3 regions of the Paenibacillus sp. NMA1017 genome follow, and region 1 is predicted to be linked to each of the others. Evidence: predicted binding sites of a transcription regulator. Region 1 holds the regulator's gene; each other region holds the start of a gene.
What was found. The regulator Rex, encoded in region 1, represses fermentation and respiration genes when NADH is low (regulators of the CRP and FNR family bind a similar motif). The targets are predictions, from matches to a motif close to TTGTGAAATATTTCACAA.
Positions count from the first base shown of each region.

Region 2: the regulator Rex is predicted to act here: its motif matches at 8,495-8,512, upstream of AC5ELV_RS19185 (DoxX family membrane protein).
Region 3: the regulator Rex is predicted to act here: its motif matches at 5,599-5,616, upstream of lpdD (prenylated flavin chaperone LpdD).

Region 1 is NZ_JBZXYR010000002.1:182,466-192,435, reverse strand. Features, by position in the region: gene AC5ELV_RS05815 (CCA tRNA nucleotidyltransferase) at 1-299, shown strand, start outside; gene AC5ELV_RS05810 (biotin--[acetyl-CoA-carboxylase] ligase) at 292-1,266, shown strand; gene panB (3-methyl-2-oxobutanoate hydroxymethyltransferase) at 1,611-2,510, shown strand; gene panC (pantoate--beta-alanine ligase) at 2,507-3,445, shown strand; gene panD (aspartate 1-decarboxylase) at 3,438-3,821, shown strand; gene AC5ELV_RS05790 (tetratricopeptide repeat protein) at 3,904-4,536, shown strand; gene dinG (ATP-dependent DNA helicase DinG) at 4,691-7,558, shown strand; gene AC5ELV_RS05780 (redox-sensing transcriptional repressor Rex) at 7,603-8,256, shown strand; gene AC5ELV_RS05775 (amidohydrolase) at 8,243-9,544, shown strand; gene AC5ELV_RS05770 (cell wall elongation regulator TseB-like domain-containing protein) at 9,582-9,970, shown strand, end outside.
Region 2 is NZ_JBZXYR010000008.1:183,855-193,824, reverse strand. Features, by position in the region: gene abnA (arabinan endo-1,5-alpha-L-arabinosidase AbnA) at 1-368, shown strand, start outside; gene AC5ELV_RS19225 (FecCD family ABC transporter permease) at 581-1,648, shown strand; gene AC5ELV_RS19220 (FecCD family ABC transporter permease) at 1,648-2,673, shown strand; gene AC5ELV_RS19215 (ABC transporter substrate-binding protein) at 2,738-3,685, shown strand; gene AC5ELV_RS19210 (hypothetical protein) at 3,846-4,277, opposite strand; gene AC5ELV_RS19205 (hypothetical protein) at 4,475-4,774, shown strand; gene AC5ELV_RS19200 (alpha/beta hydrolase) at 5,046-5,870, shown strand; gene AC5ELV_RS19195 (dioxygenase family protein) at 5,963-6,754, shown strand; gene AC5ELV_RS19190 (hypothetical protein) at 6,828-7,751, opposite strand; gene AC5ELV_RS19185 (DoxX family membrane protein) at 7,872-8,390, opposite strand; gene AC5ELV_RS19180 (DUF3048 domain-containing protein) at 8,639-9,733, shown strand; gene AC5ELV_RS19175 (DUF47 domain-containing protein) at 9,922-9,970, shown strand, end outside.
Region 3 is NZ_JBZXYR010000004.1:245,498-255,467, forward strand. Features, by position in the region: gene AC5ELV_RS13300 (WIAG-tail domain) at 1-1,728, opposite strand, end outside; gene fabV (enoyl-ACP reductase FabV) at 1,918-3,105, shown strand; gene AC5ELV_RS13310 (DUF1540 domain-containing protein) at 3,400-3,552, shown strand; gene brfA (ribosome rescue factor BrfA) at 3,706-3,945, opposite strand; gene AC5ELV_RS13320 (DUF4190 domain-containing protein) at 4,039-4,410, opposite strand; gene AC5ELV_RS13325 (hypothetical protein) at 4,625-5,212, shown strand; gene lpdD (prenylated flavin chaperone LpdD) at 5,224-5,571, opposite strand; gene AC5ELV_RS13335 (S8 family serine peptidase) at 5,752-9,970, opposite strand, start outside.

The sequences.
Region 1 (9,970 bases):
ACTGGCTTGAACTTTACAAGACACTGCCTGCTTCATTCCGCGGATTACCGCCAAGGATAGAAAAGCATGTGGCGAAAACAGCCAAACTGGCAAGCTCGTGGACAAAGCAGGCTGTAGTCGTTCGTATTAAAGATTTAAATATTACAGGAAATGAACTGGTTCAGGCGATGAATCGATCAGGCGGCCCTTGGCTGGGTCAGATGATGGCACAGCTTTTACAAGCTGTCGCCTGCGGAGATATTCCGAATGAAACAGAAACATTGCTTCAGGAAGCGAAACGGGTGATGAGTAGTGAATAATCATGAAAGATTGTTAGGCATACTGGAGGATGGTACATCCGATTACGTATCAGGGGAGGAAATCAGCCGACGCCTCTCGGTTAGCCGAACAGCAGTATGGAAGCAGATCAACAAACTGCGTGAGTTGGGCTACAATATTGATGCCTCCTCGCGTCGGGGCTATCGGTTGATATCCCGGCCGGATCGGCTGGAAGTCTCCAAATTGGCCGATATGTTAAATACCCAATCGTTTGGCCAGCGTATCGTTGTACTGGATTCGACGGTATCCACTCAGCAGGATGCCATGCGTTTGGCAGAAGAGGGCGCGCCAGAGGGGACAGTAGTGCTCGCAGAAGAACAAACGGCAGGTCGGGGACGATTGGGACGAAAGTGGTATTCACCTCGTGGCAAAGGAGTCTGGATGAGCATTGTGTTGCGTCCTACCCAACCCTTGGCTTTTACCCCCCAGTTAACGCTACTTACAGGTGTAGCAGTGTGTAGAGCCATTCGTCGGCTGACGGGTGTGGAGGCAGGTATCAAATGGCCAAACGATCTGCTGATTCATGGTCGCAAAGTATCCGGTATTCTGCTGGAATCTGCAACAGAGGATCAACGGGTTCGCTACTGTATTGCAGGGATCGGCATTGACGTAAATTTGAATAAAGAAGATTACCCGGAAGAGTTATCGCAGGTGGGAACGTCATTGAAAATAGAAGCAGGGCGTGAAATTGACCGTACTGTGCTGATCGCCTCAGTGCTGGAAGAAATGGAACAGCTAAGTAAGTTATATGCCGAGCAGGGGTTCCAGCCTATAGCCATGCTGTGGGAGGCTTTATCCGTGACTATGAACCGTAGCGTACGGGCACATACAGGACAAGGGATAACTGTAGAAGGTACAGCTGTTGGCTTGGACCCTTCCGGGGCACTCGTGGTAGAAACGGATCAGGGAGAGCGAATTCAGGTCATTTCAGGGGATATACAATTGTAGAAGCGACCCTAGCTATGAAAACGACCGAAATCGTTCTGTTCCCTGTGCAAAACTTCACGTGAAAAAGCTGATGTTTTTTGTTATACTGTGCAGGAGGCGGCATCGGACGGTCCGAGCTGCACTCCAGGGGCACATGCTCTACTTTAGCAAGTTGTAAGACCATCATAACTTCATTTGAAGGTTACGTTGGATTCTGCTCTGAGCCGAACAGGACCGAGACAGAAGGGACGATCTCAAAATGAGTGTCTTTTTTGGCTGTTCGGACCTTTTGATGACGCAGATGTACAGGCGTTCATAAAAGGTTATTTTTTGTGCCAAAAAAAGATGGAAGGGAGCCATTCGCAATGGCAGGAAAACAAGCACTGAATATTGTGAAAATGAAAAAAATGAAGCAAGAGGGCATTCCGCTCAGTATGCTGACCGCCTATGATTATCCATCGGCTAAAATAGCCGAGGAGGCGGGAATTGACATGATTCTCGTGGGTGACTCGCTAGGTAACGTAGTTCTTGGTTACGATTCAACCATCCCCGTAACCTTGGACGATATCGTGTACCATTCCCGGGCAGTCGCCAGAGGCGCAGAACATACATTTATCGTAGCGGACATGCCTTTTATGACATATCACGGCAGTGTATCAGAAAGTCTTCAGGGCATCCGTCGTCTGATGCAGGAAGGACATGTGCATGCTGTTAAATTGGAGGGCGGAGCTGAAATTGCCGATATCGTAAAAGCAACTGTACAGGCAGGTGTGCCTGTACTGGGACATATCGGGCTTACTCCGCAGTCGGTTAATCAAATTGGCGGCTATCGCATTCAAGGCAAAGACGAAGCAGACGCACGCCGGTTGATGGCGGACGCCAAGGCGCTGGAGCAGGCGGGTGCTTTTGGCATTGTACTGGAACTGGTAACTGAGGAAGTGGCAACAGCGATTTCTAAAGAACTTTCCATACCAACCATTGGGATTGGTGCTGGACGTGGATGTGACGGTCAAGTACTCGTTTATCACGATCTGATTCAGTACGCATCGCCTTATTTCAGCAAACGCTTTGTTAAAACCTATGCCGATGTAGCCGGCTTGATCCGTAGCAGCATTGAGCAATATGTGAGTGATGTGAAAGGGCGGGCATTTCCAGCAGCGGAGCATGTGTTCAGCGCGGATGACCGCGTTGTGGAATCCCTGTACGGTAAGGCAAAAGGACAGACACAAGAACAAGCTAAGGAAAAGGTGGAATCTCGGCCATGATCATCGTAAGAGAAGTGGCTCAGTTGCGCAAGATTATTGCTGAACGTCGGCAGCTTGGGACAAACGGAGCAAAAACAGTACACGGTTCTGCCTCTTTACAGCAACATAAAGTCGGCTTTGTACCAACGATGGGATACCTGCATGAAGGACATGCGAGCTTGATGCACAAGGCGCGTGAAATGGCAGATACGGTGGTGCTTAGCATTTTCGTAAATCCGATTCAATTTGGACCAAATGAAGATCTAGACAGCTATCCTCGCGATGAAGCTCGTGATTTGGAGGTAGCGCGGCGCGAAGGCGTGGATATTGTTTTTTTGCCAACTGTAGCAGAAATGTATCCACAACCAACCCAAACCAAAGTTCGTGTATCCGCTTTGACAGATCGCTTGTGCGGTGCTTCCCGTCCCGGCCATTTTGATGGTGTGACTACGGTGGTAGCCAAGCTTTTTAACATGATAGGTCCTGATTTGGCCTTTTTTGGGATGAAGGACGCGCAGCAGGTTGCTGTGCTCCAGCAGATGGTGACTGATCTCAATATGAACGTGACTATCGTACCTTGTCCCATCGTCAGAGAGGCGGATGGTTTGGCCCTCAGCTCCCGTAACGTGTATTTAAGTGCAGAACAGCGCGAGCAGGCATTGGTGCTGTCCCAGTCACTGCGTAAGGTGCAGGAAGTGAGCGAAGATATAGTAACAAACACAATTACGATTCGTCAGTTACATCAAATGGTGGAGTCCATCATTACTTCCTCTCCTTTAGCAGATATTGATTACATTGAAATATTAACTTTTCCCGGTCTGGAGCCCCTTCTTCCCGAGCAGCGGCTATGTGATGTTGAGGAAGACGTCATCGTAGCGCTGGCTGTGAAATTTGGCAATACCCGACTGATTGACAATATAAGAATACAGAAGGCGGAGGTGCTTTCCCATGTTTAGAACCATGATGAAATCCAAAATTCACCGCGCTACGGTTACGGAAGCTAACCTGAACTATGTGGGGAGTATCACTATAGATGAAGATCTCATGGAGACATCGGATCTGTTGGAGAATGAAAAGGTTCAAATTGTAAACAATAACAATGGAGCTCGACTGGAAACCTATGTTATCCCCGGACCTCGTGGGAGCGGAGTGATCTGTCTCAACGGTGCGGCAGCCCGTTTGGTGCAGCCTGGTGATACAGTCATTATTATTTCCTATGCTTCCATGTCAAATGAAGAGGCCAAAACATACAAACCAACAGTGGTATTTGTTGATGAACATAATAAACCAGCCCAAACGATGAACAAAGAAGTACACGCGACGATCATGTAATGAATGGGAGTACGGATGAAACCCGTCTTTTAAGCGAAAAATGTGAGTGTATTAATCCATCTTTCATAAGGGCGGGATGCGCATGTTCCAGCATGTATTCGCAGAAATGAACAGCATGTTAGATGATATCGTGAAGCATTACCCATCAGCCCAGGGCTCCCGCAGGCAGGAGCTGCTACAGCACTGGAGTCTGCTGCGGAGAATGAGTGACGGAATTATGGATGAGTGGCTGGCCTTTGAGGAAAAAATGGTTTGCCTGCGTGCAGCCGGGTTTTCCGCGGAGACTGATATGTCTGGCATGGAGCTGCCTGAAAAAGAGCTGCCAGCTTTTAATCGGGGGCAAGGGTATTATCGATTACTCATGTACCCTGAGGCGATCCAACAATTTGAGCAGGTACTACAGCATTTTCCGAACAGCTGGCAGAGTCGCATGTATATGGGAATGGCTTATTTTCAACTAGATGATTCAGCAGAGGCTGTATGCCATTTTCAGAAGGTGCTGGACCTGACTGACCAGGCAGGACTAAAGGCGGTCATCTATAATGCGCTAGGCTGTCTGTTGGCAAAGCAGGCTGACGTAGAGGAGGCGCAAAAATGTTTTGCTCTCGCACATCAGTTCGATCCTGCGTTACCCGAGCCGCTGCACAATATGGAAGCCTGTCTGTCCGGTACCGAAAAGCTTCGATACGACAACTCCATGATGACCTGGATGTAGTGTCAGACACCGAGTAAGACGATGCATGCCCACCTCTCAGGCGGCGTGTGCATCGTCTTTTTTGGCTGTCTTAATTTCCAAACAGGCGATCTTCTGCTATGCTAATATACAGAGTTATTATTTTTGTAAGTGTCATAAGAAAGGATTAGCCCGAATGAAATTTGCGGTATTGGATTTTGAAACGACAGGCACCCAGTCCGCGGATGACATCATTCAAGTCGGACTTGCAATTATAGATCATGATAACAGCATTTCCCGTGTTTATGGCTCTTATGTAAACCCTGGCAGATCTATTCCACCTTTTATCTCCGGATTGACCGGAATTACAGACGATGACGTTAAGGATGCTCCTGCACTTGAAGAAATGATGATGGAGCTCGTGCCTATGCTGGACGATGTTGTACTGGTCGGTCATAATGTGGCGTTTGATTTTAATTTTTTGCAAAACGCTCTGGATCGGTGCGGATATTTGCCGTTTAGCGGAAGAATCTTGGATACAATGGATTTTCTGAAAATTATGTTTCCATCGCTATCTTCTTATCAGTTGGGTTTTGTGTCTTCTGAGTTCGGGCTGGCGCATGATCGCCCTCACCAAGCAGACAGCGACGCGTTGGCTACGGCTGAGGTGTTTTTAAAGTGTCTGGGTGAGCTTCAAGCATTACCTCTGATAACGATACAGCGGCTAAGCGATTTGTTTGCAGAGGAAGACAGTGACCTTGGATGGTTTCTTGATGGGGTGCGTGAAGAGAAAGAGCTTGATCCTATTCAGGATTTGGAGGGACATCAGTTTTTTCGTCAGCTTGCGCTAAAAGTGGAAGATTGGACGGAGCTAGCTGCTCCGCGTAAAGAAGATGACCCGAATCCACTGTCAGGTGTTTCCTTTGAGGAGTACATGGATGATGTGCGGGACAATTTGCGTTCATCCTTGAGCCAATATGAGGAGCGCGAGGCACAGATACAGATGATTGAGGGTGTAAATCAGGCACTGAGTGAAGACAAGCATCTACTGATCGAAGCAGGTACAGGAACAGGAAAATCCCTCGGTTATTTGCTCCCATCACTGTATCACAGTGTAAAAAAAGGACAGCGCGTTATGGTAAGTACACATACGATCAACCTACAGGAGCAATTACGCGAGCGCGACATTCCGATGCTGACCAAGGTGATTCCGTTTCCGTTCCGGGCTGCTATTTTCAAGGGTCGGGGACATTATTTGTGTCTGCGTAAGTTTGAACATAAAATAAACAGAAGAGACTTCGCGACACCGAAGGAAGATTTAATTACAGCGGCTCAGATGATCGTCTGGTTGACGCTAACAGAAACCGGTGATGATGAAGAACTAAACCTGAGCAACCGTGGAGGGGATTTCTGGGAAACGGTGGCGAGTGATTCAGAGTCCTGTCTTGGTCGTTCTTGCCCATGGTTCCGCAAATGTTATTATCATCGTGCACGCCATGAAGCAGGAATAGCGGATGTCGTTATTACGAATCACTCTAAGTTGTTCACAGACGTCAAAGCAAGTCATCAGCTGTTGCCGAGCTATGAACATCTGGTGATTGATGAAGCCCATCATCTGGAGGAAGTAGCTGGTAATCACCTAGGTATGCATATGAAATATTTCACACTCGTGCATACACTGACGCGACTGTTCAAAGACAGCAAGAATGGACAACTGCCTTCACTTCGTCAACAGTTGGCGAAATCGGGGCACGAGAAGTCGGCGGATTGGGCCTCAACCATCGACCAGATGTATCCGCTCGTGTTAGAGGTGAAGGAAACATGGGACCTGCTAAGCGACAAGCTGTTTGGCATGTTGCCAGAGCGAAGCGATGCAACACCGGGTGAAACAGGCCAGTTTTCTTCCCGTCTCAAACCTTCGGCCAAGCCTGCAAAGTGGGATCAGGCGGGAGCTTTGGAAAATCAGCTATATGTAACGATGAGTGAAATTTTGCGCAAGGGCGACAAGCTGATGCTGGACGTCAAGGAAGAACATGACGATTATGCAGCTGATAGCCTCATTACAGATATTACGGGTCTGCTCAAGGATTTGGCGGGGATCCGAGAAAATTTGCGCTTTTTTATGCGACTTGATGATGAAACAACCGTATACTGGCTTGAAGCGAGTGGGCAATTCCGTAGTAAATCATTACAATTTTATGCGGTGCCCGTCGATGTGAGCCGCCAGTTGAAAGAAATGTTTTTTGACAAAAAAAGAAGCATTATTCTGACGTCTGCTACCTTATCGGTAGATAAGTCGTTTCAGTACATGATCGATCAGCTCGGCTTGCAGGAGGCCGCAGATCAAGAGCGGCTGATGACTTCGCAGCTCCCGTCACCCTTTAATTACAGGGATCAGGTGTTGCTGGTCATTCCACGGGATTTTCCAAGTGTGAAGGGCAGTGTAGGAGATGCACATTTTGTAGATATGCTCGTTAGCTCTCTAGGAGCGACTGCTCAGGCGACGCGGGGGAGAATGCTTGTTCTGTTTACTTCCTATCGGATGCTCCGGCAAGTTTATGAGCCGCTCAAAGAGGCGTTAGCATCCAGCGAAATTACTGTGCTGGGACAAGGCGTGGACAGTGGGAGTCGCAGCAAGTTAACCCGCCGTTTTCAGGAAGCCAAAGCTTCTGTATTGCTGGGAACCAGTAGCTTCTGGGAAGGCGTCGATATTCCGGGGAAGGCACTGACTTGTCTGGCCATTGTTCGTTTGCCGTTTCAACCGCCAAATCACCCGTTGCTGGAGGCAAAAAGCGAGCTGCTTCAGCAGCAGAAGAAGAATCCATTTATGAAGCTGTCTGTACCACAAGCGGTCATTCGCTTCAAACAGGGATTTGGGCGGTTGGTACGTACAGCGAGCGACCACGGGGTCGTTATCGTTTATGATACGCGTGTGATCGAATCCTATTATGGAAAGCACTTTTTGTACTCGTTACCGGGACCAAAAATGGAGCATATGCCATCGGAGCAAATGGTGCCCCGCATCGCCGAATGGCTCCAATCCGCCCCGGAGACCGAGGCATAACGGACGGACACTGAGTATGTTCGTTACAATTAGGGGGAGCAAGTATGAAATCAGATAAAATTTCAGAGGCTGTCGTACGGAGGTTACCCGTATATTTACGTTATCTGAATGCACTGCACAAACGGGAGGTGGCTACGGTCTCTTCTCAAGAGTTGGGACAGAGGCTAGATTTGAACCCGGCCCAAATCCGTAAAGATCTCGCCTATTTTGGAGATTTTGGTCGGAAGGGTATCGGTTATGATGTTTCTTATCTAATTGAAAAAATACGCCATATCCTGAAAATTGACCAGCAAATTAATGTAGTATTGGTCGGAGCGGGTAATCTGGGGCAAGCCCTTTCGAATTATAACGCTTATTTAAAAGACAATATGAAGATTGTAGCGGTATTTGATGCGTTTCCGGATAAGGTAGGAACCAAGATCAATACTTTGGTCGTTCAACCGATGGATGAACTGGAAGCGACTGTGAAAGAAAAAAACATTCGAATTGGGATTATTACCGTACCTGATTTTGAAGCACAGCACGTGGCTGATAGGCTTATTGAGAGCGGAATTGGAGCAATCCTGAATTTTGCACCGACTACTCTCAAGGCACCGGCCAACATTCGGATTCATGCCACAGACTTTACAACTGATTTGCTTAGCCTCGCTTATTATCTGGAGGACGGAAAGGAAGAAACACAATATGACAGTGAATAAATGGATGATTAAAAACGGCTCTTTTGCCGTAAATGGATCAGAAGCTGGGGTAATCCATGGTTTTATGATTGTGGAGGATAGTCGTATTACTTATATTGGCGAAACCTTGCCTGCGGGTGAGGAAGAGACGGAAGCGATTGATGGTAAGGGCTTATTGTTTTTACCTGGTCTGATCAATACTCATGGTCATGCGGCGATGTCTCTGCTGCGTGGGCATGGAGATGATTTGGCACTTCAAGTATGGCTTCAGGAAAAAATGTGGCCTATGGAAGCCAAGTTTACATCTACAGACGTGTACTGGGGCACATCCTTGTCTGTGCTGGAAATGCTGAAAGGTGGGACAACGACCTTCCTGGACATGTACGATCATATGGATGAGGTGGCTCGTGTAGCTGAAGAGTCAGGTATTCGTGCAAGTCTGATGCGTGGAGCAATTGGACTATGTTCGGAGGAAGAACAGCGGATCAAGCTGGCTGAGGCCGTGACTTTTGCGCGTAACTGGCACGGTAAAGCAGACGGCCGTATTACAACGATGATGTCACCGCATGCGCCATATACATGTCCCCCTGCATTTATTGAAAAATTCGTACAAGCTGCGCATGATCTCGATTTGCCGCTGCATACGCATATGTCTGAGACGATCGCCGAAGTTGAGCAAAACGTACGAGACTACGGTTTGCGTCCAGTTGCACACTTGGATAAGCTTGGCTTTTTCTCCCGTCCTTCGCTTGTTGCTCATGGCGTTCATTTGAACGACGAAGAAATAGCTCTACTGGCGGAACGTGGTGTAGCAGTTTCGCACAATCCAGGTAGCAACTTGAAGCTGGCAAGTGGTGTGGCAAGAGTGCCTGAATTGCTGCGTGCAGGGGTTACTGTTTCTCTCGGAACGGATGGTCCTGCCAGCAATAACAACCTGGATATGTTCGAGGAAATGCGTCTGGCGGCACTTATTCACAAGGGTGTATCCGGTGACCCTACGGCAGTTCCTGCAAGTGAAGCGCTGCGTCTGGCAACAGAATACGGTGCAAAGTCGATTGGTTTAAAAGAAGTAGGAGCGTTGGCAGCAGGCAACAAGGCTGACTTTATCGCGCTGGATCTGAATCAGGCACATTTCTTGCCGCGCACAGATCTTATTTCCCATGCGGTATACTCTGCAAGCGCCAAGGACGTGGCTCATGTGTGGGTAGACGGTCGTCAGGTTGTAAAAAACGGCGAATGCCTGACTATGGACGAGGAACGTATCAAACATGAGGCACAAGCCGCCTTTGAAGGGCTGCTGTCGCGCTAATTCAGGTGTCACATCCCCTTAGAGAGGAAGCACGGGTTTGAAAAATAAGAAAAAATGGATAGCGGTCGCCATATTGGCCGTGATACTGATCCTGGTCAGCATTTTCTGGTATTATTCCTATGTTACTCAAGACCAGGTGGCTGAGAAAAATGCCGCTATCATTAAGGCCAAGCAATCAGGTGGTCTGGTTAGTACGACTCAAACATGGAAGTCTGTGTGGGATCAGGTATATTGGGTGGTTCAAGGGAAAAATGCACAGAATGAAAATATAATGGTGTGGGTTCCTTTTCAAAAAGTGGAAGGACAACCTAATGTACCTGCCGCAGATAATAGCGGTGTTCATACCGAGTTGCTGAAGAACGGAGTCGACGAGCAAAAAATGACGGCGCTAATTCAGCAGCAGCTTCCAGGTGTAAAAATTATAAG
Region 2 (9,970 bases), on a different contig from region 1:
TCTATTCTATCGCCAAGCGTACGGCTGGTGGTTTGGAAGCGCCACATGTTACATACCGCGACGGCTATTATTATCTGTTTGCTTCCATTGATAACTGCTGCAAAGGCGTAGACAGTAATTATAAGATTATTTACGGTCGCTCTACTAGTATTACTGGACCGTATGTGGACAAGAGTGGTAAAAATCTGATGGACGGCGGCGGAACGATACTGGATGCGGGGAATGACCGTTGGAAGGGGCCGGGTGGACAATCTGTCTATAACAACAGTGTGATTGCACGTCATGCCTATGATGCCACTGATGGCGGAAATCCAAAGCTTCTGATTAGTGATTTGAAATGGGATTCGGCAGGTTGGCCTACGTACTAAACAGAGGGTTGCTTGGAGTCATCCGTATAGCGATCTCACATAGATATATTCAAAAACTGTTCCTCCTCAGGGGGAACAGTTTTTGGCTTGCAATGTCATAGAAACATGCTATTATGTATCAAGTTGATAATAATTATCATTATCGTTATGAGAGACGTGATGATTTTCAGGTACGGAGGGAGTGACCTCACCAAATGCAGTCTAAAGACAGCATGGACAAACATACAGCTCTGACAGAGAGGGCAGTTCCTGAAGTAGTCATAACAGCACGTCCAGTGCTTCGAGCGGGTAGGATTCGGCAGGCGTTGTTGTTCACAGCTTCGGCTGTATTGTTGGCTTTGGCCATATTCGCCGCCATTTCTCTCGGAGCCAAGGACTTGACCGTAAGCACCGTGTGGTCAGCAGTATTTCACTATGATCGTTCGTTAATGACACATCAGATCATTCATGAGCTGAGATTGCCGCGTGTACTCGGTGCAGCTGTTATTGGAGCTGCGCTGGCGGTGGCAGGCTCTCTGATTCAGGGTATTACACGCAACCCGCTGGGAGATACAGGAGTGCTGGGTATTAACGCAGGAGCGATGTTTGTAGTTGCTGTGAGTTTTGCCTTTTTTCCTGACCTTCCTTATGGGACATTAATTGTATTGTCGTTTCTGGGGGCGCTGATGAGTACCTTACTGGTATTTGGTCTGGGAGCATCTGCGCCCGGTGGATTGACACCTATGAGACTGACGGTGTCTGGAGCTGTGACGGCTGCCTTGTTAGGTTCCATGACTTCGGGGATTGCAATTTATTTTGATCTAAGTCAGGATTTAGCCTTCTGGTATGCGGGTGGTGTAGCCGGGATCAAATGGTCGCAGCTTGAGATTCTTGCACCGATTTTGCTTATTGTAATCGCCTGGTCTATGGGGCTGGCACGTTCCATTTCGCTGATTTCGATGGGCGATGAGGTGGCGTTAAACCTTGGGTTGAATCTCAGGCGTATCCGACTTTTGGGTCTGCTGACTGTAGTGGTACTGGCCGGACTCTCTGTATCGGCTGCCGGAGCCATCGGCTTTGTAGGATTGGTTATCCCACATATCGCTCGCAAGCTGATCGGTGTGGATTATCGCCAGATCGTGCCGCTGTCTGCGTTATTGGGAGCCGTGCTACTGGTGCTGGCAGATTTGGGAGCGAGAATGGCAAATCCGCCGGAGGAGCTAGCTATTGGAATTATGGTGTCTTTTATCGGAGTACCCTTTTTCCTCTTTCTCGCCCGTAAGGAAAGGAGGGATTTATAGTGAGTCGCTCTTTAGGGATTGGGGACACAAGAACGAAAAAGGCTTGGCTAGTCTGTTTGGTATTGGCGGGAATCAGCTTTGCCGTCCTTGTTTTGGGTTTGAATACCGGAACGATTCGTATTCCACCGCTACGCGTGCTGGATACGTTGTTTGGCGGTGGCAGCGGACGTGATCATATCGTTCTGTTCGAATATCGTTTGCCGCGTATCGTTGTAACGGTGCTGGCTGGAGCGGGACTAGGCGCAGCCGGGGCGGTCATGCAAGGCTTGTCACGGAACGCACTTGCTGATCCGGGAGTGCTCGGTCTTCATGCAGGGGCTGCGTTGGGGCTGGTGATGTTCGTTAGCTTTTTTCGCGACTTGGACGGATCGGCAGCCGTCCTGATCCCCTTGTTTACCTTTGCGGGAGGTGTCATTGCGGCCGTGCTGATTGTTTTGTTGTCCTATAGCCGCAACAGAGGAATCGTGCCAGTGCGCCTGATTTTGTCCGGCATCGGTGTAGCCTCGGGCCTTAGCGCCATAACGCTGTATTGGTCGTTGCGGCTGGATGAGGATACGTACGCATTTACCGCACGTTGGTTGGCTGGCAGCGTTTGGGGCCGGGACTGGATACATGCAGCAGCTTTGCTGCCTTGGATAGTCATTGTATTACCCTACGTTCTGTCGCAGACGCGCAGTCTGAACAACCTGTCGTTGGGCGACGAGACCGCAGCTGGAATCGGCACAAGTGTGAAGCGCCAGCGCCTATTACTGCTGGGCGCAGCCGTGGCTCTATCCAGTGCCAGCGTATCCATGGCCGGAGGCATCGGTTTTATTGGGCTGATTGCGCCTCATCTGGCTCGCCGTCTGGTTGGGCCGATGTACCAGCATTTGCTGCCAGTAGCCTGTTTGGTCGGGGTCGTCATTTTGGTCACCGCCGATACGATTGGGCGTTCGGTGTTTCAGCCGAATGCCATTCCCGCAGGTGTGGTGGTTGCTGTGGTAGGAGCTCCGTATTTTTTATTCCTGTTGTCCCGAACAAAATGACAGAAGAAGCCTTTTATATTGATCATTATAATGTAGAGTTTCTATAGCATAGGAGAGAATAAACATGAGAAAACACAAATTTGAGGGTTCAGGTTTTAAACGTTCATGGGTGGTCACAAGTCTTGTTATATGCATGATCATGCTGTCCGCTTGCGGACAAGCAGCCGACAAACAGACTGCCGATACGAAAGCGGCTGGCAGTGCGCAGACAACCATTAGTGCGGATTCGCGTATTGCTTCGATGTCTATTCATTTAACGAACAACCTGCTGGCATTGGGCATAACTCCGGCTGGTTCGGTCATTGGCGGAGATGTGAAGGATTTTCTGCCGCATGTGAAAGATCGTCTTCAAAATACCCGTAAGCTAGGTGTTGTCACTGACCCGGATATGGAAGCGGTACTGGAGCTTCAACCTGATCATATTTTTCTCGACCAAAAATATTCGGGAACCGATGTCGCCAAGTTTGAAAAAATTGCGCCGACCGAAGTTTTTGATCTGGATGAAGGCACATGGAAGGATCAATTGAAAAAAATAGCCGTTATGGTCAAACATGAAGCACAGGCAGAAGCATTTCTAAAAGATTATGATACACAGAGGGAACGAGTCAAAAAGCTGATTCATTCAAAAATTGGGGATGGAACGGTTATGGCTGTACGTGTGACGGCGAAAGAGGTTCGTGTTATGGGGATGAAGCGTCCGGTAGGACCGCTGTTGTATCAGGACTTGGGCTTGAAGCCAGCCAAAGGTGTAGAAAAGATTAACAAGGCTTATCAGGTTGTTTCCCAAGAGGTTTTACCGGATTATGATGCCGATGCGATCCTTGTTATCATCAGTAAAGGCGCGGATGCCCAAAAGGTATACAAGCAGCTGGAAGGAAATACAGTATGGCAAGGTCTCAAAGCGGTGAAGCAAGGACATGTCTACATGTTGGACGGACAGCCTTGGCTGGACTATTCCGCGATGGGACACAAAATTGCACTGGATAATGCAGAACAACTATTTTCCAAATAAGTTCTAAGTATATCAAGCCGTATTCCCCTATGCAGCTTCTTGCAGGCCAGGAATACGGCTTTTTGGCGCACACCCAAGCTGTAAGTCGGTTGCCTGATCAAAATGAAAAGGAGCTGCTATGATCCCAAATGAGGCAGCTCCATTTAATGAGAATTGCGGGCTATGAACGTTTTTTACGCAGAAAAATCGGTTTGAGTCCAATAAAGCCGATGGCGGCGAGAATTAAATTTACCCAAGGTGAGATCCTGAATACCGGCAGTACACTGCGCAGCGCTAGTCCGGCGACAAGAATCACGACAACTAACACAACATACATCAAGATGGATTTAAGGTTCATCTGGGGCTTTACAGGGGCATGGTCTGGCTGTTGTGTCTCCTCGCCTTCTTCGGGACGGTCCATAAAATTCATCAGGGCTTCAACAAGTAGAATGGCTCCTGCGGCGATGATGATGAGGGTGGAAAGGCTGATTTTTTCAAAGGGTTTGATATCCCCACCTGTAAAGGTGACAAACCATCCGATAATTGCCTGTGTCAAGAAAAACATAGACAAGGCAATCCATGCAATAAGCGTATAATTTTTTGCTTTATTCATTTCTTCCTCCTGCTTTATAAGCGTATCCCGGGCTGATGGAATCGCCATTTCGTAACAAAGACAGTATACGTGAGGAAGCGTCGGATGGCAAAAGACTTTATCTATAAAATGTATATTACCGCTGCATTCTCCTCAAACTGGATACAGGGTGAGCACATAGAGCAACCTGAATATAAACGTTAAGAGGGTGTGGCATCATGAAACTGGAGAACCAGGCAGATTATTCAGTTCAAAAACGACTGGCAAACGCTTCGAACGGGAATAGCGGGGGGGCCTCGTCTACAAATGTGAGTCACCGGAGCGTTCAAGGATCATCTCCAACGTACCGTATACTGGACGATATCGAAGTGGCTGAGGATACAGAATTTGCGGGTGAACTGGGTGCACAGAACTACCGCAGCCTGTGGCATGAGGATGAAAATACCGACGCTTCTTGTAAACTGGAGTGGGAGGGACGAACGGAGACCCACCAAATGTTCAGGAACAGCTACGAATAACGAATGTCTACTTTAATGTAGTGGATTTACGCTAATAAGTGTAGTATAGCGTTCTCCGGAATCGCATCGGGGAGCGCTATTTGTTTACTTTTTTAACGATGTGGACTGACAGGTTGACAAGGAAGCAGGGCGATGATAGACTGACTTTACTATAAAACTTATTAAACTTATCGGAATTAAAGTGAATTAATATCCTGGATGGATATTCCACGTAACTATATGAGTTTGAATTCATAAATGTGTAGTGAAGCTCGAAACAGGGGGAATCAGGATGGAACGGCAAATTGGAATTCGCTTTGAACATGAAGAACTGGCCGCAACAATTCATTATCCAAACCGTACAAATGAGGGAGATCGTCAGAGACGGGTTCCCCTTGTTGTTATATGTCACGGTTTTGTAGGCAATCGTATCGGAGTAGATCGATTATTCGTCAAGACTGCGCGTGAACTGGCTGAAGGGGGATACTTTGTCCTGCGCTTTGATTTTGCCGGTTGTGGGGAAAGCACAGGTGAATACGGCAAGCAGGGGCTCGAGTCGATGATTAATCAGACACGTACCGTGTTGGATTACGCCGTCAATTGTGCGGACATTGACCCGACCAAGGTGACGCTGATCGGACACAGTTTGGGGGGCGCGGTTGCCCTTCTCACAGCCGTACGGGACAAGAGAGTGCAAAATCTGGTTCTTTGGTCAGCAGTGGGCTATCCGTTCAACGACATCGTTAAAATTACGGAGCGAAGCGTGTACGATGAGTCTGTTAAAACCGGTCATGCCGATTATTTGGGCTATAAGTTTACGCCTGCTTATTTTGAGTCATTAGCTCAATTTCAGCCGTTCCAGGAGGCCGTTAAATTTAACGGGGATGTGCTCGTGGTGCATGGCACCTCGGATGATATTATTCCTGTGGATTATGCATTTCTGTTTCAAAAGATATTCTGGATGCGTCCAGAGGGACGCTGTGATAAAGAGATTATTTTCCAGGGAGATCACACTTTCTCTTCAGGTAAAGAGCGGCAACGGCTCATTGATCGGACGCTTGAATGGCTGGATGAACAGGAAAATATTCAACGTGATTGGCAGCACTGGATGATCTGATTTCAGTGTGTAACGGATTGTATTGGAAATTGCGCCTCCGCCGGAGTAAAATGGAAGAGTAACACTATACTGGCGTGTGGAGGTTGGCAGCGATGACATTACCCTCAATTTTTGTTGCGCATGGTTCACCGACACTGGCTGTAGAAAATAACGCATATACCAGCTTTCTTGCAAAGCTGGGCGCGAGCCTGCCCCGACCCAAAGGAATTGTCATTTTTTCCGCGCATTGGGATAGCCCCGATCAATGTATTGGCGCGGATGATCAGCATGCAGCGTTGCACGATTTCTATGGCTTTCCTGAAGAAATGTACTCAATCGATTACCCTGCACCAGGCGATCCAAAGCTGTATGAGGAGATAGAGCATCTGTTCAGTCAGCATAACTTGTTCCACCAGCCGGTTCGGAACCGGGGACTGGATCATGGAGCATGGGTGGTTTTGCGGCATATATATCCTGATGCGGACATACCGGTCGTACCGTTATCTATTGATTCTCGGCGCGCTCCTCAAGAGCAATACGAGATTGGACGGATGCTGGCGCCATTGCGAGAACAAGGGATTTTGATTATCGGTAGCGGCGGATTGGTCCACAACTTGCGGACACTCAAGCAGACGAGTGAGCCAGCCGATTGGGCCGTTCAATATGATGACTGGATTGCACAGCAGCTTCAAGACTGGAATTTACGTCACTTATTCCAATATGACAAGAAGGCTCCATATGCCAAACAGGCGGTACCTTCTTATGGAATAGAGCATTTTTCACCTTTGTTTTATGCGATGGGAGCTGCGGATCATGAGCGCTCCGCGCATAAGCTTTTTCAGTCGTATGTCCTTGGCTCGTTGAGTCTCAATTGTTGGGCATTTGGTCAAGAAAGTGATACGTAAATGTAAAAAAAGAACTTCCGAATCCACATGCTGTGTGGGAATGGAAGTTCTTTTGTGTATTTTTCGTCTTCGATTAATTAGAAGGCACGTTCTTTTTTAGCCAGGTGGATACCTGCGTAGTACGCTGATCTCCATTTTGATCCAACAGTGTCATAAATGCTTTCAGCTTTTGAATGTAGGTACTCTTCGAATCCATATTACGTTGAACGACGAATTGATACCCTTTTTTGGCATTCGGATGAATATTCCCGGTATTATAATCGAATAATGGCGTATTGTTCGTGCCATAGAAAGTATAGAAGAAGTACAGATCGTGCAATTTTTTTATAGCTTGTGTACGGTTGGAATGTGGGTATTGGTTTAAAAATGCTTCCTGTGCCAGCACTCGTCCGGCTAACTGTTGATAGCCGATAAGGAGTGCGGCATCCTTGGTAGCCGCCTGTCCGGATTCCATCGCCATGATGTCAATATAGCTGCGGATATCTGCCGTGGTGTGCTTCCCGAATACTTTATATTTTTCATAGTTAATGACTGGGTAATACATGCCTTCTGCTGTTTCAAGTTTGTAGCCGGCATCTCTTGTTTGAGTTAGCAACTTTTTCAGGTTCGCATCGCTTGAACGGCTGATTACATTTGTGAACGAATCACCGGGTTTATAGATTTGATTTATTTTGGTTTGAACAGAGGCCGGGTAGAAGGTCTTTGCATAGGAATCCAATTGCTGGTTCTGCGCATTTTCCAGATGAAGCACCATGATGGTAGCTTGAGAGACTGGAATGGATTGAATATGCTTTTGCAAATAAGTGAATGCCTGAGGTAGCTTGCCGGGTTGGCGTAGTAGTTGCTCGAAGGTCTTGGAGATATGTTGTACACTTTCTGTCTGAGATGTTGTAGTAGACGTCGCCGCTTTGGCTGATGTCGTATATCCCAATCCCATAGTCTGTACTGTGAAAGTTACTGCTGCGAGCATGAGATAGGCTTTGGTAATTTTTTTCATGATATAACCCTCCATTACGTTCTTTGATGTAACTGTAGTGTATAGGGTAAATGTATCGTGAGCATAGCAGCGCAAAAAAATAACCATTATCCCGGAGGATAACGGTTATTTTTGAGATGCTTAAGCTATTTTTCGACTAGGGTCCGTTGGAAAGGTATCTTTATTTTTACGAAACAGTCCACGCAGGAAGGGCAGTACCCAACGGTCAAAGCCAATTCTTCCGGCATTTGCACCAGCAACTACAAGGAAGATTTCAAACAACAGGTAGATTGCATTGGTGCTTACTGTACCCGAGAACAGGAACGAGAAGTTCATAACCATGGCCATCAAAGCAGCCAGTGTAGTCAATGTACCGAGAAGCAGGCCAACCCCAACCAAGAACTCACCCAATGGGATCAGGACGTTGAATAAACCTACATTCGGCAGGGCAAAGGCTTCCAGGAACGATCCCCACCAGCCTTGTACAGCGGGATGGTCTCCACCTGTTTTAGCAATGGCCCCCGAGATAAATCCGCCTGCATCAAATCCACCTGTCAGCTTTTCAAGTCCGTGGGTCATCCATTCATACCCTAGATAAACCCGTACTACAGTCAGCAACCACATTGCGACTTTGTTTTCACGTAACCAGCTGTTAAACATTCAAACCACTCCTCTTTCTTAATCTATAATGTTGGTTGTATTTCATTTTGTTGGGATGATCATCTTTGCTACACCTTTATTGTAGTAGGTTCAGTTACACTTATTTGTGATAAAAATCACAAAGTCTGAATATTTTTAAAATTTTAATGTCTTCAGATAAGTATTCTATAGAGTGGTCACGCTTCAATCAAGACAAAAACAGGAAATAAAGCTTATAATGAGAAAAATAACTAAGTGGAGGGATGAACTTGTCCGGGCCCATTTCCCAACGAAATCATTGGTTGCGTGTGATGGCCTCAGCTCTGTTATGCATGACGCTGATGTCTTGTTCTGCTATGTCCAATACGGGTGAATCTGAATCCGTTCCCCAACCGACCAAGCAAGAAACAGAGAAGGAGGCACTTGAACCGCCTAAGGAGCAGTCTATTCCGGCATTTACAGCTCCGCTCACCGGTCTTCCCGTGGAGCAGCCAGTTTTGGAGCGACCGCTCGCTGTCATGATTAATAATGCTCCGGCTGCACGTCCACAGGCAGGACTTAGCCAGGCAGATATGGTATATGAAGTTCTTGCAGAAGGTGGGATTACCCGTCTGGTCGCTTTTTTCCAAAGTCATGGTGGAGATGTCAAGATCGGACCGGTCCGTAGCATTCGGCCGTATTTGATTGAGCTGGGCGAAACCTATGGTGCGTTGCCGATACACGCAGGGGGAAGCACAGATGCCTATGCGATTTTACAGCAGCAGCGGAAGGAACATTTGGATGAGATTTCAAATGGAGGGGCTTACTTCTGGCGAAGCAAAGATCGTCGTCCTCCGCATAATTTATACACAGACGTGAACAGACTGCGCAAAGGAAGCGATAGTAAAGGGTATGCCAAGCAGACGGACGTTCCCGTATATTCTTACCTTAAATCCGGTGAAACTCCAGTTATGGTAGACGAGACAGCAGCATCTTTGCAAATCCGGTTTTTGCTTAAAAGCTATCGGGTATCTTATACCTATGATCCAGCGGCTCAACAATATAAGCGTTTTGTGAACGAAAAGTCACATGTGGATCAAAATAATAACCAACAGCTCTCAGCAGCCAATGTCATTGTGATGAGCGCTAGACATCGAACGTTGGATGATGTAGGCAGATTAAGTGTTGAGCTGGACGGCAGCGGAGAGGCCATGGTGTTTCAACAAGGACAGTTAATACAGGCTGAGTGGCAACATACACCAGGCGATGCGATTCGTTTTATGAAAAATGGGATTGAAATCCCGTTAACGCCAGGTACATCCTATATACATGTGGTACCTGCAGATACTTCACTAAAAGAACATGTAACCATAGAAGCAAATTAGAAAACGAAATACACCTTTTTAGGGAAAAAATGTCGGATAATGACCTTCCATGTCGGGCACTGTATACGTATATCATGAAATTTGCTTTTACAAACATTACAAAAACATTGATGAGTGTGATAAGATAGCAAAGGTTGTCTATTGCAGTCGAAACAGGTTGCGGATATTTTCGTAAAGGGGTAATCGTTATGAGATTGAAGAAAAAGGATATATTCTTCGAGACGTTGGAAAATATGG
Region 3 (9,970 bases), on a different contig from region 1:
AGCCTGCAATGCCTTTCCACCCACACTGTTGTCGGCAAGGTGGTTTTCACGAATTCCCCCCGTTGCAATGTGTGCGTGTGTAATGGCTTGAGGGGCAATCTTATTTCCGGTTACCGCTCCTGTAGCAATTTTAGGTTCTGTCACTGCTTCGTCAGCGATTTTGTCAGACTTAATCGCGCTCGAAGCAATGTGATTTTCCTTGACAGCCTGATTCGCCACATGGTGATCCAGAACTGCTCCCTTCCCTAATTTCTCGCTCGTCACAGCCCCGGAATGCAAATGTTGCTCCGTAACCGCCTCCGATGCAATATGATCTTTTCGAATGATTTCGGACTGGAGGTGTACGGAAGAGACTGCCTCCGGAGAAATTTGGGGACCTTGTATGGCTGCTGTAGCAATATGTCTGGTAAGTACCGCCTCGTCGGCAATTTTGTGTGGTAAAATGCTCTGATCCGATATCTTGGATGAAGTGACGGATTGATCGACAATTTGCAATGAGCCTACAGACTGATCTGCCAGTTTATTGGACTGAATGCTCCGATCCGCCAGGTGGCGGGCTGTCACTTGGCCCGTTCCAAGCTGCTCTTCCCCGATGGAGCCAGGACTCAGATGCTTTCTTTCAATCGCTCCAGCCTGAATGTGCGCACTGGTCACTGCCTCAGACTCCAGATGACGCCCGCTGACAACGCCTTCCTCCAATTGTTCCTTGCCCACAATTCCATTGGATAGCTGCTTGCGATTAATCGAACCTGGGGCCAGATGCCTTGCATGAACGGCATGCTCGGTCAGGTGTGCACTCTCAATGCTGCCAGCTTGGATTTTAGCCGCATCCACAGCCCCATCCCGCAGTTTGGAAGTGGTCACCGATTGATCGCCCAGCTTGGAGCTGTCGACAGCTTCATTAGCCAAATTGTTCGATTGAATCGTACCGCTGCGAATTTTATCCGAGGTGACCGACTGATCCTGAAGCATATCTGAAGACACGATCCATTGCTTGAAGTGACGGCTCTCAATGGAGCCATTCGCAATATGATCACCGCTGATAATCTTATCAGCCAGCTTCTCAGGAGTGATGCTGCCATCTCGAAGTTTTTCACCGCCGATGGAGCGATCCTGCAATTTACTGCCTGCCACCGATGCGTCCGACAGATGTTCCACCGTAATGGAGTCTGCGGCAATCTTCGAAGAAGTCACAGCACCGTCAGCTATCTTAATCGTTTGAACGGCATAATCCGCCAGAGATTCCGTGTGGATGCTCTCTTGTTTCAGTTTGCTGGAATCTATGGAAGCGGGAGCGATCTTCTCACCCGTCACAGCGAAATCGCTCAAATCGTCTGTATAGATGAAAGCATTGTTTACATGTGGGGCCTTCTTATTGCTCAAAATTTCCTCAACATCAATTGGATCAGGTTCTGGCTCTGGCTCCAGCTCTGGTTCTGGTTCTAGCTCTTGGGGTTCCTCGATCGACACTTGAGTCTCCTCTGCATCCGCACCTTCAACCTCTGTCTCATGCGAAGCCTCGACTTCAGGTTCGACAACAGTCTGTAGCTCCGGCTCCTCTTTGGTTGGGGGAGGCGGAGAAGCAACTTGATGAAGTCTTGCTTCTGTCTCCCTCTCCGCAGGCTGTGGCTTCACGCGCTGTATCATACTTAATTCATTCATATCCGGGTCAATTACACTATAGAGCGGCTTTTTGTTTCTTATGGTTTTGCGGCTCTTATTCTTCAAGCAGCTCTCTCCCTTCTCGTATTTATCGTTACAGCATCATATGCAGGCCCTTAGGCACTTGCCACCCCGTGCAAGGATACACTTTTGGGTAAAAAGGATACTTACTGAAATCCACGTTTGAAAAAAAATAGTTAAAAGTTAAAATAGTAAGTGTGAAGATCGCTACAAGAAGAGAGGAATTACAATAACATGATTATCAAACCAAGAACACGTGGCTTTATCTGCACCACTGCTCATCCGGTGGGCTGTGCCCAACATGTTCAGGAGCAAATTGACTATGTACAGGCCCGTCCTGCTATCCAGGGCCCCCGTAATGTACTTGTGATCGGGGCATCTGCCGGATATGGGTTGGCTTCTCGCATTACTGCCGCCTTCGGTGCGCGTGCCAATACAATTGGTGTATATCGCCCTAGTAATGCTACGGCCACACGTACAGCATCGGCAGGCTGGTACAATTCTGCTGCATTTGAAAAAGCTGCTCAGGAAGCTGGGCTTAAATCCTTAAGCGTGACAGGAGATGCCTTCTCGGATGAGGTCAAAGCCAAAACGGTGGAAGCCATTCGCGAAGAACTGGGACAAGTCGATCTGGTGGTTTACAGTGTCGCTTCAGGTCGCCGTACAAATCCCCGCACAGGCGAAACGTTTAATTCCGTGCTTAAACCTATTGGTAAGCCTTACACAAACAAGACCGTCAACTTCCACACCGGGGAAGTCAGCAGCGTGACGCTCGAACCCGCAACAGAAGAAGAGGTACAAGGAACTGTAGAGGTTATGGGCGGTGAGGACTGGAAATTGTGGATTGACGCCTTGCGTGCTGGCGGCGTACTCGCCGATACTGCAACTACCTTCTCTTTTTCGTACATCGGTTCAGATATTACACAAGCCATCTACAGAGAGGGCAGTATTGGAAGTGCAAAGGATCATCTGGAGGAAACAGCATGTCAGCTGAACGATCAGCTGAAAGTTACAGGCGGACGCGCCTTCGTCGCAGTCACCAAAGGACTCGTTACCCAATCTAGCTCCGCTATCCCTGTCGTTCCTCTGTATATTTCTGCTTTATATAAGGTAATGAAGGAAAAAGGGCTGCATGAAGGGTGCGTAGAACAGAGCTACCGCCTGTTTGCTGAGCGTCTGTACGCACCAGAGACTCCTGTAGATGAAGAAGGACGTATTCGCATTGATGATTGGGAACTGCGCGAAGACGTGCAGGATGAGGTTGAGAAGATATGGGAGGCGCTGACGACCAACAATATCTACGAATTGTCAGATCTTGAAGGATATCGTCACGAATTTTTCCAACTGTTCGGCTTTGAGTTCGAGGGTGTAGACTATGATGCTGACATTGATCCCATCGTAAATATTCCTAACGTGCGCTAAGTCTTTAATACTGTCATTTTGTCAGAAAAACAAAAAAAGCTGTTCTCCAGCAGATAAACATTTCGTTCTGCATGGAGGACAGCTTTTGTTTTTAATTAAAAGGGACCGTTGTGTCCGCTTTGAGCTGCAAAATGAAGCAAACATTGCAATTATAAAATTCATTTGATATTGTACAGGTAGGCATAGCAAAGCCCCTCTTCCTAAAGAGGGTAAGCACAGTTGGACAAGTCCTACCTTGACTGACCGTGATACTATTTGCTCAGCCCATCACATCCATATAAGGAGGTGTATAACATGGCAAAAGACGTTCTGTGTGAAGTCAATTCATGTACGTACTGGGCCCAAGAGAATAAATGCAGCGCTAGCTCTATTTACATCGTAAGCAACAGACCTGAAGACACTCACAAATCCGAAGAAACAGACTGCAAAACCTTCGAAGCCAAGTAAATCTTTGATTTCAAGCCTAGCTTTATAATGAAGGAGCCCATGCCCGGGTTCCTTCTTTCTTATGATATTCTAACAAGAATGATAATTATTATCAAGTCCTTTTTCGGTACAGAAAAGCGCTATTCGCTTGTATACAATCATTTCACTGCTACTTTATAAATCCACGCCGAAAAGGACACTTCTGTTCTCTCTAAAGACAAAAAAAGAAGCGTCGCTCTGAACGATTCGCTTCTTGTGCTTGACCTTTTGTAATTGTTCCTGCTTGGTCGGCTTCATTCGCATGTGCTGTGAAATCTCGCCATAATGGTCATTCGTTTTGCGGCTCTGTGCCGCACAATAGATTCCAGCGCGTTTTGCTTTGCTCAGCGCTTTTTGTGTTTGAGTACGTGCCATACGGCTTCACTCTCCTTCATTGGACTCCTTTTATCATAGCATCCAATAGTCAAATCGTGAATGGTTTGTCTGGCTCAAGCATTCTTCAATTCATTAAATGTCTGAAAAAATATCCGGATCGCCACTGGAGGCCGCTACAATAAAAACAATAACTATAAAAATGATAATCAGTGTATAAATCAGTGTACCGATAATACTACATACCAGTCCAGCAATAGCCATACCTCTGCCCTGCTCGCCATGACGGTTAATTTCCTTCAGGGAAAGACTGGACAAAATAATACCCACAATTCCGATGATCAACCCAAGATAGGGAATAACAACAGATAAAATCCCGAGCACCATCGACGCAACAGCTTTACTATTTGTAGGTGGAACTACTGGGGGCTGGTTAAATGGGGCGTTATAATCGTTCGTCTCCTGATAAGGATCGGAAGATCGAGGCTCCTTGTACAAATCACTCATCTGTTAAATTCAACTCCAATACGAAAAATAGCAATTATATAAGTTCTAGGGTACCACAATCTTACAAATCAGGACAGTACTTATTTAAATTAGCACGTTAAAAAGAAGAAACATAGCGATATTAGCACTTTTTGAGGTAACCGGGCATACAGTATTTTACCTGTTACAGATCAATTGCGCTCCATGAGAGCATCCTGCCAAGGAGGTCGGAGCTATGCTATATCGTGCAACATCCCGCAGAAAGGGCTCGCCTCACAAACGTTTAAATGCAAACACACTTAGGATCATTTCCACTGCCATGCTGCCATTTTACAAAGCTATTGCAACTCGCCGTGCGTTTGCAGTTCAATGGTCACGAGCTGTCGTTCAGGGCAATTTGGATCGGATGAAATCTCTTCTCTGCTCAGTAGCGCCATTTGCCGCCAAACAAGGCTTAGGCACGAATGGCATCGGCTACTTTATTTCCTTTTTAGCTCAGCCACCGATGCTCTATTATACGAATGGAACAACGATTCCACCGGGAACTGTGCAGTTTACGTTTGAGCCAAGAGTTCATCGCGCCATCGCAAAAGTCGTTTTTCCGCTGTATCGCGAATTGGCACGCAATCCATGTTTTGCTTCTGCCTTAGCCAAAGCGATCAACAGACAAGACCAGCGTGCAGTTCATGTCATGATTCGTAGTTTGATTACATCCTCTGCGCTGAAATCTGTACAAATTGAGGATGATGGCTTTGCATTGCTTTTTAAGTATCCCTTTAGTAAGTACCCATATCGCAATCTGCTCTTTCGGGAGTTCACTTAAAAAGGTTGCTACTAGCGTGCTTGCTTGAGTTCTCCAATGAGCTCTTTTCCCAGTTGTATAGCCATATCTGTCAGCACTCGGATTTCGTCCTTGGTTGCATGATCCAAATGTGTCCCGCAGCAAATGGCAAAATTGCCCGCAAACTCTTTTCGCAAGCGAACTGCAATTTCTTCGGTAATATAAAACTCCTTGTGATTTTGCAATTGCACAGTTTGAATCGGCTCCAGTCTGGCCCCTGCTGTAATCGTTCCCAAATGGGGCTGATCACCGCCTGAAATGAGTACAATGATATCTTCCCCCATAAAATAGGCATCCAGTACAAGACGGATACGTCCGCTTTCTTTTTGCAAATGAATCATATAATCCTCTCCTGCTAAAAAATATTATTGTGAAACGATTCACTTTATGACCATTATTCATTGTATCGCTTCCTGAACGGCTCGACAATTAAAAATGGCCCACAGCAGCCTCTATAAACCGTGGCTTGCTGTGGGCCTTCATTGTTATTCTAAAAGAAGCATTTCCTTTCCTACTGGCTGTTAACGGATCGTGATCGTATGCACAGTCTTACCACTTGCGCCGTCATTATCCGTCACCGTTAGCTCTACGGTATACGTTCCAGCTGTGGTGAATTTATGTTTCACCTTGGAACCGACCGCCGTATCACCATCGCCAAAATTCCAGCTGTAACTGACGATTTCACCATCTATATCACGGGAAGCTTTGGCGTTAAATTGTACATTTTTGTTCTTCTTAGCTGATTCATTAGCCTGAATAATGGCTACTGGCTTTTCATTGGATGTAGGTGGATTCGGATCAGGGTTCTGTCCTCCACCATTGGTTACATACAATTTTCCCGGCGCCTCCGTCTCCACTTCATTTCCCGCTGCATCCCTTACCCGGATCACGATGACTCCGCCTTCCAGGTTCAGAGAAGATGAAGTGAAATAAGTACCTTCATAGTGGCCTGACGAAGTTTCATTTAATGGAATATCGTTGCGGCCCAAAGTGGACAGGTTGAAAGGCAGCTCCACATGGAAGGACGCCTCCAAACCGGATGCACTGTCAAAGGATACTCGTACCGGCTGCCCTGGAGTAATACGCACATCCTCAGCAGGGCTAATGTTTTCAAGCTTCGGTAGAGCTGTATCGACATACACCGAGCGCGTAACGGTTGTTTCGTTTTCGGCAAGATCCTTGGCCGTCACCGTAATTTGATTTTCACCTTCGTCGATAAGCAATCGCTTGTTAAAGCTGCCGTCACTTCCAAATTCAGCGGGCTCACCATTAATCGTCAATTCGGTGAGGAACTCGTCATACACGGTACCGACTACACTGACTACACCCGCGTTTGTACGCGCCCCTTCATCAGGTGAAGTCAGGATCAGACCCGGTTTAGTCTGATCGAGCGTCACAACTACCGGCTCAGAACGGTCCGTTACTTTGCCGTATACCGCTGCTTGAACACTCAGCGGATTAGCACCTGGCTGAAGATCGACCGACAGACTGAACTGACGATCCTTCACCTTCGTTGTGCCAGCCAGCTCCTTGCCGTTAAAGAGCTGAATATCGGCTCCTTCTGCCGGGGAAGTTCCTGTTATGGTAATCGTCTCTTCCTGCGTATACGTAGCCTTCGTAGGAGTCGTAATCGTTGGGGCATTCACCGGATATCTGACGATAGCCCGGATCATGTAGTTCCCTTCCTCCTCAGGTGATTGGCTCCATGTGCCGCTTACACCTTGCCAGCTGCGAAGTGCATTCGGGCCACTCTCATCTGTAGCAAGACCCGGCGACTGTGTGCCTACAGCAGACTGTGTATATACGATGTAGAAGTCGCCTTGAACCGTCACCGGCTCCGGAAGCTGCACCGTCGTCCATTGTGTCTCATCCCTTACGGCAGTCCCGTCGAATGGACCAGCCAATAATCGTCCAGGTGCTCCTGCCGCACCGGAGGCGTCATAGACAGAATATTGGAATGCCGTTCCTCCTGGATTCGGGAAGGCAGAGTTCCAGAACAAAAGCGATGCTCCTGTCACTTGAGCCACTTCCGACTCAGGCGTCATTCTGACTGCCCATGAATTGCCTGCCGCGTTAAAGGCTCTGGCATTTTCTCCTGTCCCGTCATCGTAGGCAATGCCTCCCTGGAACCCAATGAAAGGTTTCAACGTGACATTCGCTTCCACACTACCGTTCGCAGGAGCAGTAACGGATACACTGTCACTATAATAATTCTCAGCTGAAATGGACAATGTGTATGTTCCTTCCAGCACGTCCAGCGTAAATTCTCCAGCTTCATTCGTCTCTACCGGAGCAATACGTGCATCCTCCAGCACCAACACTTTCGCTTTTTGGATCGGTTCACCGGATTGCTTGTCGGTAATGACCCCGTGAATCGTACCGTGAGGTACGGCCTGAAGACTAAAGTTTGCTCTGATGACTTTGTTATTCTCAATCGTGACTGCTTTCGTTTGAGGCACATAACCATAGGCTTCAGCCTTCAGCGTATAGTCGCCGGCTACATGGGTGAAGCTGTATTTTCCCGTGGTCGGATCCGTTTTCACCGAACGTCCGGTTTCCAATACCGTAACCGTAGCGCTGGCTGGAAGACTGTCGAGCCCGACACGTCCACTATCTACCGTTGTTTCTGTCGGCTTCACTTTCTCCTGGAATTCGCTCTTTTCAGTGCTTGTAATTTTGTACAGCGGGAACTGTTCTTCCGCTTTTTCCAGCTTGATATTCGACTCAGGTACAATGTCTTTGGTCACTGTCGCAGCTGGAATGCCCAACACACGGAAATCGTCAATGTACCAGCCGTTCTTGTTGACACTGTTATCTGATTTCAAACGGAAGCGAATTTGAATCTCATTTCCAGTGTAGCTATCTAAACTGTAATAAACCGGGGTCCATTTCTTTCCACTGGTATTATGAGAGAACTTGCCCAGCTCGCTCCACGTGTCGCCATTATTTTTGGACACTTCAACATAACCGTAATCATAGCCAGCCTCAATTTCAAACCAGTGATTGAAGGTCAGTGTTGCGTTGTGTATACCATTCAAATTAATTTTTGGAGAAACCAGCGAAAAATCAGCTCCGTTCTCATAATTGCTATCAAGATCGGTTGCCCACACATTCGGTTTGGACACCGCACTCTCTGGTCCTACTTCCTTAGGAATGCCGCGTTCCCACTCATCCTTGGTACCGGAATGAGTCCAGCCATTATCCGAGCTGCCGTCAAAATGATCGCTATACAGCGTATCCGGCACGTCTACTCTCAGAGAAGCCTCATTCGACTTGATTCCTTCATTGCCACTATAATCCTCAGCCGCCACTGCATAATGATAAGTCGCTCCACCGACCGTGATGGTATCTGTGAGTGTCAGTGCTGAGGTTGTACCGATAGAAGTATAATTTTTGCCTGATTGGGTAGAACGATACACCTTATACTGCTTCACATCTTCATCGGAGGAAGCATTCCAGGCCAGCGTGACGTTGCCTACAGTATCTGCTTCAGCAGTCAAATTGCTCGGCGCAGCAGGTGCAACGGTGTCTGGCTCCTGAATCGACAGATCGTCAATATACCAGCCATCTTTCACAACCGTATTGTCACTAGTAAAGTTGAACAGGAGGTATACCTTTTGACCTGCGAATGCCCGCAAATCAAGATATTGTGTTTTCCAGCCGTTGCTGGTGCCAGTAAACGATAATACCTGCTCAAACGCATTCTGATTGTTTGTGGTTGCCACGTACACTTTGCCGAAATCAGAATTATTTTCAAGATCGTACCAATGCTTGAAGCTGACCAGTGCCCCTTTTGAGCTCTCGGTCAGATCAATCGGAGGGGCCATAAAATAACTGTTGGAGTTGGCCTGATATTGGCCTTCGAGATTGGTCGCGATGACCTTTGTACCCGAATGTGCGCTTTTAGGGCCGCTTGTTGGAGCTCCCCATTTCCAAACACTACCCTGTCCACCGATATTAATACCGGCAATGTCTTTTTCAAAATCTTGTGTGTAGCCTGGTTTTACGCCTTTGGAGATTTTCACCTTATATACTTCAGTTTCAAATCCGTTATTACCGTAATCATTTACACGAATGTAGTATTCCAGACCAGCGCTGTCCACCAAAAAAGTCGGGATGGATGCTTGATATGTACCATCTTTGCTGTCGCCCGAGGTCCGTTCCAACGGAATATATACATAGTTTGACGTACCCGCTGTTTTAGCAAATGCCTCAACGGCTGTCACGCCGACATCATCCGTTACATGAGCAGTAAGAGGTATATCAATACCCTCGAATGCCGCAGCGGGCGGTGTATGCTCGAGAACAGGTGCTTCCAGATCGTCGCCACCCGTTACAACTTTACCAGACACGGAGCCCAGACCTTGCATGACCGAACCGACTGCATCCAGCGCATTAATGACACCATGTCCGTAGCCATTGTTTGGCGAAGTAGGATATGTGCTGTCCGTGCGCGGTGTAGCTGTGTTCATCAAAATTTCCTCAAGCTGATCTACGGTAAGCGAATGATTCGCTTGCAGCAACAGCGCTGCAAGGGCCGCAACATGAGGTCCCGCCATAGAAGTACCGTTATATCCGCCTTTATAGCCGCCGCCAGCGACAGATGACCGGATATTAACACCCGGCGCGGAAACTTCTGGCTTCACCTCACCATAGGGTGATGGTCCTAACAATGAGAAGCTGGCCAGATTATCATTGCTATCCGTGGCTCCAGTTGCGAAGGATTCCGGATAGTTTGCC